One region of the Kitasatospora sp. NPDC036993 genome, then DNA from elsewhere that is predicted to be linked to it. Evidence: riboswitches for the same ligand, from Rfam matches in the RefSeq annotation. Region 1 holds a riboswitch; each other region holds the start of a gene.
The links. Region 1 has a riboswitch for cobalamin ahead of metE (5-methyltetrahydropteroyltriglutamate--homocysteine S-methyltransferase). Riboswitches for the same ligand answer to the same signal wherever they lie in the genome.
Positions count from the first base shown of each region.

Region 1 (3,261 bases):
GCCAGCCGGAAGGCCTCGGTGGCCCAGTCCAGGTAGGCCGGGCGGGCCGCGGCCCGCAGCGGGAGGGTCTCGCGCAGGGCCGGCTCGTCGACCTGGACGACGGCCGCGCCCGCCGCCTCCAGGTCGGTCACCTCGTCGCGCAGCGCGAGGGCGACCTGCCGGGCGGTGTCGGCGAGCGGCTGGTCGTCGCGGACGAAGGACCAGGCGAGCATGGTGACCGGGCCGGTGAGCATGCCCTTGACCGGGCGCTCGGTGAGTCCCTGGGCGTAGCGGAACCACTCCGTGGTCATCGGGTGGGGGCGGGAGATGTCGCCGGCCAGCACCGGCGGCCGCACGTACCGGGTGCCGTACGACTGCACCCAGCCGTGCCGGGTGGCGAGGTAGCCGGTGAGCTGCTCGGCGAAGTACTGGACCATGTCGTTGCGCTCGGGCTCACCGTGCACCAGGACGTCCAGGCCGGCCTTCTCCTGGTACGCGATGACCTCGCGGACCTCGGCCTCCATCCGCTCCCGGTAGGCCGCCGCGTCGATCCGTCCGGCCGTCAGGTCGGCGCGGGCGGTGCGCAGTTCGGTGGTCTGCGGGAAGGAGCCGATGGTGGTGGTCGGCAGCAGCGGCAGGCCCAGCCGGGCCCGCTGGGCCTCGGCCCGGACGGGGTAGGGCTGGGCCCGGCGGGCGTCCTCGGCGGTGACGGCGGCGGCGCGGGCGCGCACCGCCGGGTCGCGGGTGATCGGCGAGCCGGCCCGGGAGGCCAGGTCGGCGCGGTTGGCGGCCAGGTCGGCCGTCACCGCGCCGGTGCCCTCGCGCAGGCCCCGGGCGAGCAGCGCCGCCTCGCCGGCCTTCTGCCGGGCGAAGGCCAGCCAGCGGGCGATCTGCGGGTCGATGTCGCGCTCCGCGGCGGCGTCGACCGGCACGTGCAGCAGCGAGCAGGACGGCGCCACGTCGACCGTGCCGGCGAGGCCCAGCAGGGTCGCCAGGGTCGCCAGCGACTTCTCCAGGTCGTTGATCCAGATGTTGCGCCCGTCGATCACCCCCGCCACCAGCCGCTTGCCGGGCAGTCCGCCGACCGCGGCGAGGTCGTCCAGGTTCGCGGCGGCCGGGCCGGTGAAGTCCAGCGCCAGGCCCTCGACCGGTGCCTTCGCCAGCACCGGCAGCGCCTCACCGAGCCGGTCGAAGTAGCTCGCGACCAGCAGCTTGGGCCGCTCGGTGAGGGCACCGAGCTCGCGGTAGGCGCGGGCGGCGGCGTTGAGTTCGGCCGGGGTGCGGTCCTGGACGAGCGCGGGCTCGTCCAGCTGCACCCAGCCGGCCCCCGCGGCCCTGAGCGCCGCGAGCAGCTCGGCGTAGACCGGCAGCAGCCGGTCCAGCAGCGTGATCGGCTGGAAGTCCTCGGCCACTCCCGGCGCCGGCTTCGCCAGCAGCAGGTACGTCACCGGGCCGACCAGCACCGGCCGCGCGGTGTGGCCCAGCGCCAGCGCCTCCCGCAGCTCGCCGACCGCCTTCGCCGGGTCGGCGGCGAACACCGTGTCCGGCCCCAACTCGGGGACCAGGTAGTGGTAGTTGGTGTCGAACCACTTCGTCATCTCCAGCGGCGCGACGTCCTGGGTGCCGCGCGCCATCGCGAAGTACCCGGCCAGCGCGTCGGCGTCCACCGCCTCCCGGTGCCGGAGCGGGATCGCGCCGACGGCCACGGTGGTGTCCAGCACGTGGTCGTAGAGCGAGAAGTCGCCGGTCGGGACCTCCTCGATCCCGGCCTCGGCGAGCTGCGCCCAGTTCGTCCGGCGCAGGTCGGCGGCGGTCGCCAGCAGCGCCTCCGCCGGGACGGCGCCCTTCCAGTACCCCTCGATCGCCTTCTTCAGTTCACGGTTGCGGCCCTGGCGGGGGTAGCCGTGCACGGTGGCGACGCTCGCCGCGGCTGCGGACTTCGTGGTCAAGGGACTCTCCTTCGCGAGCCTGATTCCTCAAGTGCCCGGTGACGGCACGAGGACGCGAAGGGATGACGAACCGGACGGATACCCGTGCACGCGCACGGCCCCGCCAGGTATGGTCGCCGACCCGCCCACGAGGTCACCGGATGGCCGCACGCGAACGGTCGCGCACGGGCAGTGGCAGGTCTTCGGACTCGTGGGCGCGCCCTCCCCGGCCTCACCAGGGCGGACACCTACTGGCCGTCGCTTCCCAGACCCGTTCCCGGGCCCAGTGCGTATGACGGCGGTCGTTCCCACTCACCGCTGCGGGGCAGTCCCGGACTGGCCAGTCGAAAGGCGTCACCGGGTTCCCTCTTGCGACGCGCCTGCCTGGCGGACAGGGCGAACCAGCTGCTCCGTCAGCTTAGGGGCAAACCGGCGGCGCCGAGGCGGAAATCTCGAAAGGCGTCCGCATGGTGGGACGTCGTCGCGGGCCGCTACTCGGCGGGCTCCAGCTCCGGCTCGGTCCTGCGGGCCCGCCGCTCCCGTGCCACCCGGCCGCGCTGCCGGTCGGCGGCGCTCTCCAGGAGCAGCTCCGGGACCCGGTGGGGCCGGCCCTCGGCGTCGACCGCCACGAACACCAGGTGCGCCGTCGCCACCCTGGTGACGGGCCCGGTGAGGTTCCACCGCTCCGAGGTCACCGCCACCGACACGTCCATCGACGTCCGTCCGACGTGGTCGACCCGGGCCCGGACGGTGAGGAGGTCTCCGGCCCGGACGGGCGCGAGGAACGACATCTCCTCGACCGAGACGGTGACCGCGGTGACACCGGCGTGCCGGCCCGCGGCGGCGGCGGCCGCGTCGTCGATCAGCTTCATCATCACGCCGCCGTGCACCGTCCCGTAGAGGTTGGTGTCGTGGTCGCTCATGATGTGGGCCAGGGTCACCGCGGACTCGGCCGGGGTGCGGGAGAGCGCGGAGGGGCTGGTCACAGCGACGGCCCGCCCTTCGGGGCACCGGACGGGGCCACGGCCGGACGCCCGGCGTGCCGGCTCCGCGGGCCGTCGGGCCCGGGCCGGTGTCCACGGCGTACGGGCTCGTGGGGATCGTGGTCGGTGTTCCGCTTCACGGAACTCTCCTTCGCGGTTTCGCACACCCCGGGCACGCGAAGGGGCAGGCAGCGGTCCGGACACGTCCCGCCTGCACCGTCGACCCGCCCTCGGGGTCCTGGTGGGACCGCGGGCCGGCACGGCACGCGGGCAGCGGCAGGTCTTCGGACTCGTGGGCACGCCCTCCCGGCCGAACCGGGACGGGCACCTACTGGCCGTCGCTTCCCGGGCCCGCTTCCGGGCCGGTGCAC
Region 1 covers NZ_JBVJRP010000031.1:41,091-44,351, reverse strand. The annotation lists gene metE (5-methyltetrahydropteroyltriglutamate--homocysteine S-methyltransferase) at 1-1,928, opposite strand, end outside; cobalamin riboswitch at 2,085-2,329, opposite strand; gene ACZ7C5_RS36800 (acyl-CoA thioesterase) at 2,399-2,893, opposite strand; cobalamin riboswitch at 3,150-3,261, opposite strand, start outside.

Region 2 (3,261 bases), on a different contig from region 1:
CCGCCGTCTGGAGGACCATGGTGGCGCCGAGGGACCAGCCGTAGAGGATCACCTTGCCCGCACCGTTGTCGAGTGCCAGCCGTACCGCCGACTCGATGTCGCGCCACTCGGTCTCGCCGAAGTGGCTGAGCCCGTCCGGGGAGGCGGGGGCACCCTCGTCACCGCGGTAGGTGACGGCGAGGACGGGCAGCCTGAGCCGGTCGAGGACGGGGAGCACCGGGAGGGTCTGTCCGCGGTCGGACTCCGGGCCGTGCACCAGGATCACCCAGGTGCCGCGCCGGCCGTCGAGTCGCCAGGCGGGCAGGGCGCCGAGTTCGCCGTCCGCCGTGGTGTCGGTGAAGGCGAGGCCGAGCGCCTCGGTGGGGTCGCCGAGGTGGACGCGGGGAGTGAAGCGAACCTCGGTGCCGGGGGTGAGGGTGCCCAGGTCGGCGCGGACCAGCCGGCGGGTGACGCTCTGCTCGTCGCGGTGCAGGACCTCCTCGACGACCGCGTGCCCGCCGTCCGCCCACTCGACCGCCCAGCGGCCGGGGCGCAGGCTCTCGGGACCGCGGGAGAAGGTGATCCGTCCGGGAGCGAGACCGCGGACCACGACCGGCCCGGACTCCTGGACGGCGGTCGCCGGACGGACCATCCGCTCGGAGGCCCGGCGGCCGACCACCAGCACGGCGGCCCCGACCGCGGCGGCCGCCACGACGGCGGCGGTTCCCCAACGCATTTCGCTCCCCGCTCTGTTGCTCACGCACCGGACGGTGCTCGGGCACCAGTTCACCGGCGCCCCGCCCGCCCGGCCACCGGACTGGGCCATCCGGGTCATGCGGGCGATGCCCCGGCGGTGCTGAGGAGGTGCCAGAAGCCCGTGGCGAGGAGGACGGGGGCGATCGGAGGTACCCAGGCGGAAGGGGACGGGCTCGTCCCGGTGAAAAGTCACAAGAGTCACGAGAGTGGTGGGAGTGGCGAGACTGGCGACGGGAGCCGGCGAGAGCGGACCGGGCCGGTGCCGGGCCGGGCGATCGGAGGGGGCGTCAGCGATGTCCGGGTGTGACCAACCCCTCCGTGACCTCGGTTGACTCCCGGTTCTGGCCCGTGATGGGATCCTGGGGCCAAACGGAGGGCATGGAGAGGAAGCCGGTGGAAGTCCGGCGCGGTCCCGCCACTGTCACCGGGGAGCACGCTCGGAACATCGCCACGGCGGGCCGTCGAAGGCCGCTGGAAGGCTCCGAGGGTGCGTCCGACCCGGAAGCCAGGAGACTCTCGCCCCCGTCACGTCGATCCAGGGCGCGGACCCTGAGTGAGGACACGCACCCGATGCAGGCTGCCCCGCCCCGCCGGACTTCGAGCTGCCTTCCGCCGTGCGCCCGCTGACCCCGCGCCCGGTGGCCCCACCCACGTCGGCCCCGCGCCCGCTGACCCGCGCCGCCGCGTTCGCGCTCGGCGCCGTCGCGGGCCACGCCGCGGACGCCCGCTTCGGCGACCCCCGCCGGGGCCACCCGGTGGCCGCCTTCGGCAGCGCCGCGACCGCCCTGGAGCGACGGCTGTGGCGCGACGACCGCGCCGCCGGAGCCGGGTACACGGCGCTGTGCGTCGGCGCGGTCGCGGCGGGCGCGCTCGCCCTGGACCGTACGGTGGGCCGGCGCCCGCTGGGCCGGGCGGCGCTGGCGGCGGCCGCGACCTGGACGGTGCTCGGCGGCACCTCGCTGACCCGGGAGGCCCGCACCATCGGCCGCTCGCTGGCCGCGGGCGACCTCGCGGCCGCCCGCGAGCGGCTGCCGCACCTGTGCGGACGGGACCCGAGCGCACTGGACGAGCAGCAGATCGCCCGGGCGGTGGTCGAGTCGGTGGCCGAGAACACCGCCGACGCCGTGGTGAACGCGCTGACCTGGGGCGCCCTGGCCGGCACCCCCGGTCTGCTGGCCTTCCGCGCCGTGAACACCCTGGACGCCATGGTGGGCCACCGCTCGCCGCGCCACACCCGGTTCGGCTGGGCCTCGGCCCGGCTGGACGACCTGGCGGGCTGGCCGGGCGCCCGGCTGACGGCGCTGCTGACGGTGGCCGCCGCGCCCGAGCCCAGGACGGCCTGGCGGGTCTGGCGGCGGGACGGCTCCGCGCATCCGAGCCCGAACGCGGGCCAGGCGGAGGCGGCCTTCGCCGGCGCGGTGGGCGTTCGGCTGGGCGGGACGCTCCGGTACGGCGAGCGGGTGGAGCACCGTCCGGTGCTGGGCGCGGAGCTGCGCCCGGTGACGGTGGACGACATCGAGCGGGCCTGCGCGCTGTCCCGGCGGGTGGGCGCACTGGCGCTGGGTACGACGGTCGCGGGGCACGTCCTGCTGCGGGCGTTCCTGGGGAAGAAGAGGGGAAGGGCATGACGAACGCGCTGCTGGTCGCGGGGACGACCTCGGACGCGGGCAAGAGCGTGGTGACGGCCGGGATCTGCCGTTGGCTCGTCCGCCAGGGTGTGCGGGTCGCGCCGTTCAAGGCGCAGAACATGTCGCTCAACTCCTTCGTCACCGCCGGCGGCGCCGAGATCGGCCGCGCCCAGGCGATGCAGGCGCAGGCCGCCCGGGTGGAGCCGGAGGCGGCGATGAACCCGGTGCTGCTCAAACCGGGCGCGGACGGCCGCAGCCAGGTGGTGCTGCTCGGCAGAGCGGTCGCCGAGGTGGGCGCGCTGGACTACCGCGAGCGCAAGCCCGTCCTGCTGGAGCGCGCCCTGGAGTGCCTGGCCGACCTGCGCCGCCGCTACGACGTGGTCGTCTGCGAGGGCGCCGGCTCGCCCGCCGAGATCAACCTGCGCGACCGCGACATCGCCAACATGGGCCTGGCCACGGCCGCCGCCCTGCCGGTGGTGGTGGTCGGGGACATCGACCGCGGCGGGGTCTTCGCGGCGATGTACGGGACGCTGGCGCTGCTCTCGGCGGAGGACCAGCGGCACGTGGCGGGCTGGTTCGTCAACAAGTTCCGCGGCGACGCGCGGCTGCTGGCGCCCGGGCTGGAGATGCTGCACGAGCTGACCGGCCGTCCGGTGCTGGGCACCCTGCCGATGCTGCCGGGGCTGTGGCTGGACGCCGAGGACTCGCTGGACCTGTCCACCGTGGTGGACCGGGTGGACGGCCGCGGGCCGCTCGGCGCGGACGTGCTGCGGGTGACCGTGGTGCGCTTCCCGCGGCTGTCCAACTTCACCGACCTGGACGCGCTCGCGCAGGAGCCGGGCGTGCTGGTGCGCTGGGCGACCCGGCCGGAGGAGCTGGCCGACGCCGACCTGGTGGT
Region 2 covers NZ_JBVJRP010000021.1:79,590-82,850, forward strand. The annotation lists gene ACZ7C5_RS33045 (alpha/beta hydrolase family protein) at 1-715, opposite strand, end outside; cobalamin riboswitch at 1,120-1,250, shown strand; gene ACZ7C5_RS33050 (cobalamin biosynthesis protein) at 1,374-2,363, shown strand; gene ACZ7C5_RS33055 (cobyric acid synthase) at 2,360-3,261, shown strand, end outside.
Region 2: another riboswitch for cobalamin. It lies ahead of ACZ7C5_RS33050 (cobalamin biosynthesis protein); the one in region 1 lies ahead of metE (5-methyltetrahydropteroyltriglutamate--homocysteine S-methyltransferase).

Region 3 (3,261 bases), on a different contig from region 1:
GGTCGACTTGCCGCTGCCGTTCGGGCCGACCAGGCCGACCACCTGCCCGGCGGCGGCCGCCAGGCTCACCTCGTGGACCAGCCGGGTGCCGGCCAGCTCCACCGAGACGGCGTCGACGGCGAGGTCCTGGGCCAGGGCCGGGCCGGTGGCTCCGGCCGCTTCGGACGGCGTGGTCACGTCGGTCATCGGGTGCCTCCGAAGGCCTGGCCGCGGCGGCGCATCATGATCAGGAAGGCGGGCACGCCGAGCACCGCGGTGAACACCCCGACGGGCAGTTCGGCGGGCGCCAGCAGGGTGCGCGACGCGATGTCCACCCAGACCAGCAGCAGCGCCCCGGCGAGCGGCGCGATCACCAGCACCCGGCGGTGCCCGGCGCCGACCAGCATCCGCGCCAGGTGCGGCATCAGCAGTCCGACGAAGCCGATCGCCCCGCTGACCGCGACCACGGTGCCGGTGACGGCGGCGGTCACCACGAACAGCTCGCGGCGCAGCCGGTCCGGGTCCACGCCGAGCGAGGCGGAGGTCTCGTCGCCCATCGCGAGCGCGTCCAGCCGCCCGGCGGCGCAGGCCAGGTAGGCGAGGCCGGCCAGCACGGTGACGGCGGCGATCGGCACCTTGCCCCAGGTGGCGCCGCCGAGGCTGCCGAGCAGCCACATCATGGCGTCCCTGGCGGCCTCGCCGCGGTCGGCGGCGAAGACCATCAGGGTGGTGGCGGCGGAGAAGCCGTAGGACAGGGCGGTGCCGGTGAGCACCAGGCGCAGCGGGGTGAGCCCGTACGCGGTGCGGGCGGCGAGGTACACCAGCGTCATGGCGGCCAGCGCGGAGCCGAAGGCGGAGGCGGAGATCGCCCACACCCCGAGCGAGGCGAAGGCGCCGAACAGCAGCACGGCGTTGGCGCCGACGGCCGCGCCGGAGGAGATGCCGAGCACGAAGGGGTCGGCCAGCGCGTTGCGCACCAGGGCCTGGACGGCGACCCCGCAGGCGGCGAGTCCGGCGCCGACCACGGCGGCCAGCACGGTGCGCGGCAGCCGGATCTCCCAGACGATCGCGTACGCGGCCGCCTCGTCCGCCTCCAGCCGGCCGCCCGTCAGCCCGGCACCCAGCAGTCGCAGCACCCGGGGCAGGCCGAGCCCGGAGGAGCCGAGGGCGACTCCGCAGACCAGCGAGAGCAGCAGCGCGGCGGCGAGGCCGGCGGCGAGCGGGACGACGGGTATCCGGCGGGTGGGCGGGCCGGCTGCACGGTCTGCGGGTGCGCGGTTCACGGGTGCGCCTTGCCTCGGGCCGCGGGTGCGCCGGGCCGGGCGCGTGCCGGGGCGTGCCGGGGCGCCGGTCCCCTCGCAGTCCGCGGCGAGTTGTCGGGAGGTCAGCGGCCGGGGGCGATCGGGCTGGCGCGGCCGTACGGGCGGGTACGGGCCGTGCTCACCGTTGCGGGTCAGCGCCGGATTCACACCGGACTTCCCCCTCGGACGCCCTGGCAGCATAACAGCCACTCAGGGCAGGCAACCCTTACCGGGCAGGGCTGGACGTGAACGCACGACCGCCCCCGTCCGGCGGTGCGGACGGGGGCGGTCGGCTGGCGACGCGTCAGGCTCAGGCCTGCTTGGTCTCCCAGAAGATCTTGTCGACCTCGGCGATCAGGTCCAGCAGGGCCTGGCCGGTGGCCGGGTCGGTGGACGCCTTGGCGGCCGAGGCGGCCTTCAGGGTGTCGTTGACCAGCTGGTGCAGCTGCGGGTACTTCTCGAAGTGCGGAGCCTTGAAGTAGTCGCTCCACAGCACCGAGATGTGGTGCTTGACGGCCTCGGCGCGCTGCTCCTTGATGATGACGGCGCGGGCGCGGAAGTGCGGGTCCTCGTTGGCCTGGTACTTCTCCTGGGTGGCCTTGACGGACTCGGCCTCGATCCGGGCCTGCGCCGGGTCGTACACGCCGCAGGGCAGGTCGCAGTGGGCGTGGGCGGTGGCGCGCGGTGCAAACAGACGAGAGAACATGGGAGTCCTTCCTTAGATCGTCTTCCCGCGCCCGAGATTACCCCTCCGTCCTCCCGGTTTCGCGATCGGGCGGGGGGCCCAGGGCGAAAGACGGACCAGGAAACGGGCCAATCCGGACATCGAACAGGTGACGGCCCGTACGGCAGACTGGGGGCGGGCCGAGCGGGAGGAGGAGCCGTGGCGCGGAGCACGCGGCCGGAGGGCGCCGGAGCGGGGCGGCGGGGCCGGGGCGGCGTGCTGCCGCTGGGGCTGGTCGACGTGGCGGGGCCGTCCATGGTGCCGACCCTGCGCGAGGGCGACCGGCTGCTGGTCCGCTACGGCGCGCCGGTCCGGCCGGGCGCGGTGGTGCTCTTCCGGCACCCGTTCCAGCAGGACCTGCTGGTGGTGAAGCGGGCCGCCGGGCGCCGGGCCGAGGGCTGGTGGCTGCTGTCCGACAACCGTCCGGTGGACAGCGACAGCCGCAGCTACGGCGCCGTGCCGGACGAGCTGGTGCTCGGCCGGGTGCTGCTGCGGCTGCGTCCCGACCCGGTCTGGCTGGCGCCGGGCCGCCGGCTGGAGCGGCTGCTGCTCACCCCCCGGCTGGCCCGGCTGCCGGGCCTGGCCCGCCGGTTCGGCGTGTGGGTCGAGGAACCCTAGGCCCCGGCCCCGGCCCCGGCCGCGGCCTCCTGGCGCTTGCGGGCCCGGTAGGCGGCCACGTTGGCGCGGGTCGCGCAGCGGTCCGAGCAGTAGCGGCGGGAGCGGTTGGTCGAGGTGTCCAGGTAGGCGTTGCGGCAGGGCGCGGCCTGGCAGATGCCGAGCCGGTCGGCGCCCAGCTCGGTCAGGTGGACGGCCAGGCCCATGCAGGCCACCGCGCTGAAGTGCGCGGTGGCGGTGGGCGAGTTGTCGGCCAGGTGCAGGTGCCAGCGCGGCCGCCCGGCGTCGTCCAGGAAGTCGTGCCCGGAGATCAGCGGGCTGACGGGGTACTCCATCAGCAGGCTGTTCAGCAGGTCGACGCCGCGGATCTCGTCCCCCTCGGCGGCGGCCTCGAAGACCCCGCGCAGGCGGGTCCGCACGGCCCGGAGCCTGGGCAGGTCGGACTCGTCGGCGAGCGTGGCGGCCCGCGAGGAGTCGGAGAACAGGCCGCGCACCGCCTCCACGGAGGTCAGCGCGTCGGTGCCGCGCTCGGGCTCCTCGGTGTTCACCAGCCGAACGGCGAGATCGGCGTACGCGGCGAGCTCCACAGGGGTCCTTCCAGAATGCGGTAACGGGCTTACTGCCTCCAGCCTATTACCCGGG
Region 3 covers NZ_JBVJRP010000006.1:325,178-328,438, forward strand. The annotation lists gene ACZ7C5_RS15395 (ABC transporter ATP-binding protein) at 1-186, opposite strand, end outside; gene ACZ7C5_RS15400 (FecCD family ABC transporter permease) at 183-1,262, opposite strand; cobalamin riboswitch at 1,385-1,523, opposite strand; gene sodN (superoxide dismutase, Ni) at 1,591-1,986, opposite strand; gene sodX (nickel-type superoxide dismutase maturation protease) at 2,164-2,622, shown strand; gene ACZ7C5_RS15415 (CGNR zinc finger domain-containing protein) at 2,619-3,206, opposite strand.
Region 3: another riboswitch for cobalamin. It lies ahead of ACZ7C5_RS15400 (FecCD family ABC transporter permease); the one in region 1 lies ahead of metE (5-methyltetrahydropteroyltriglutamate--homocysteine S-methyltransferase).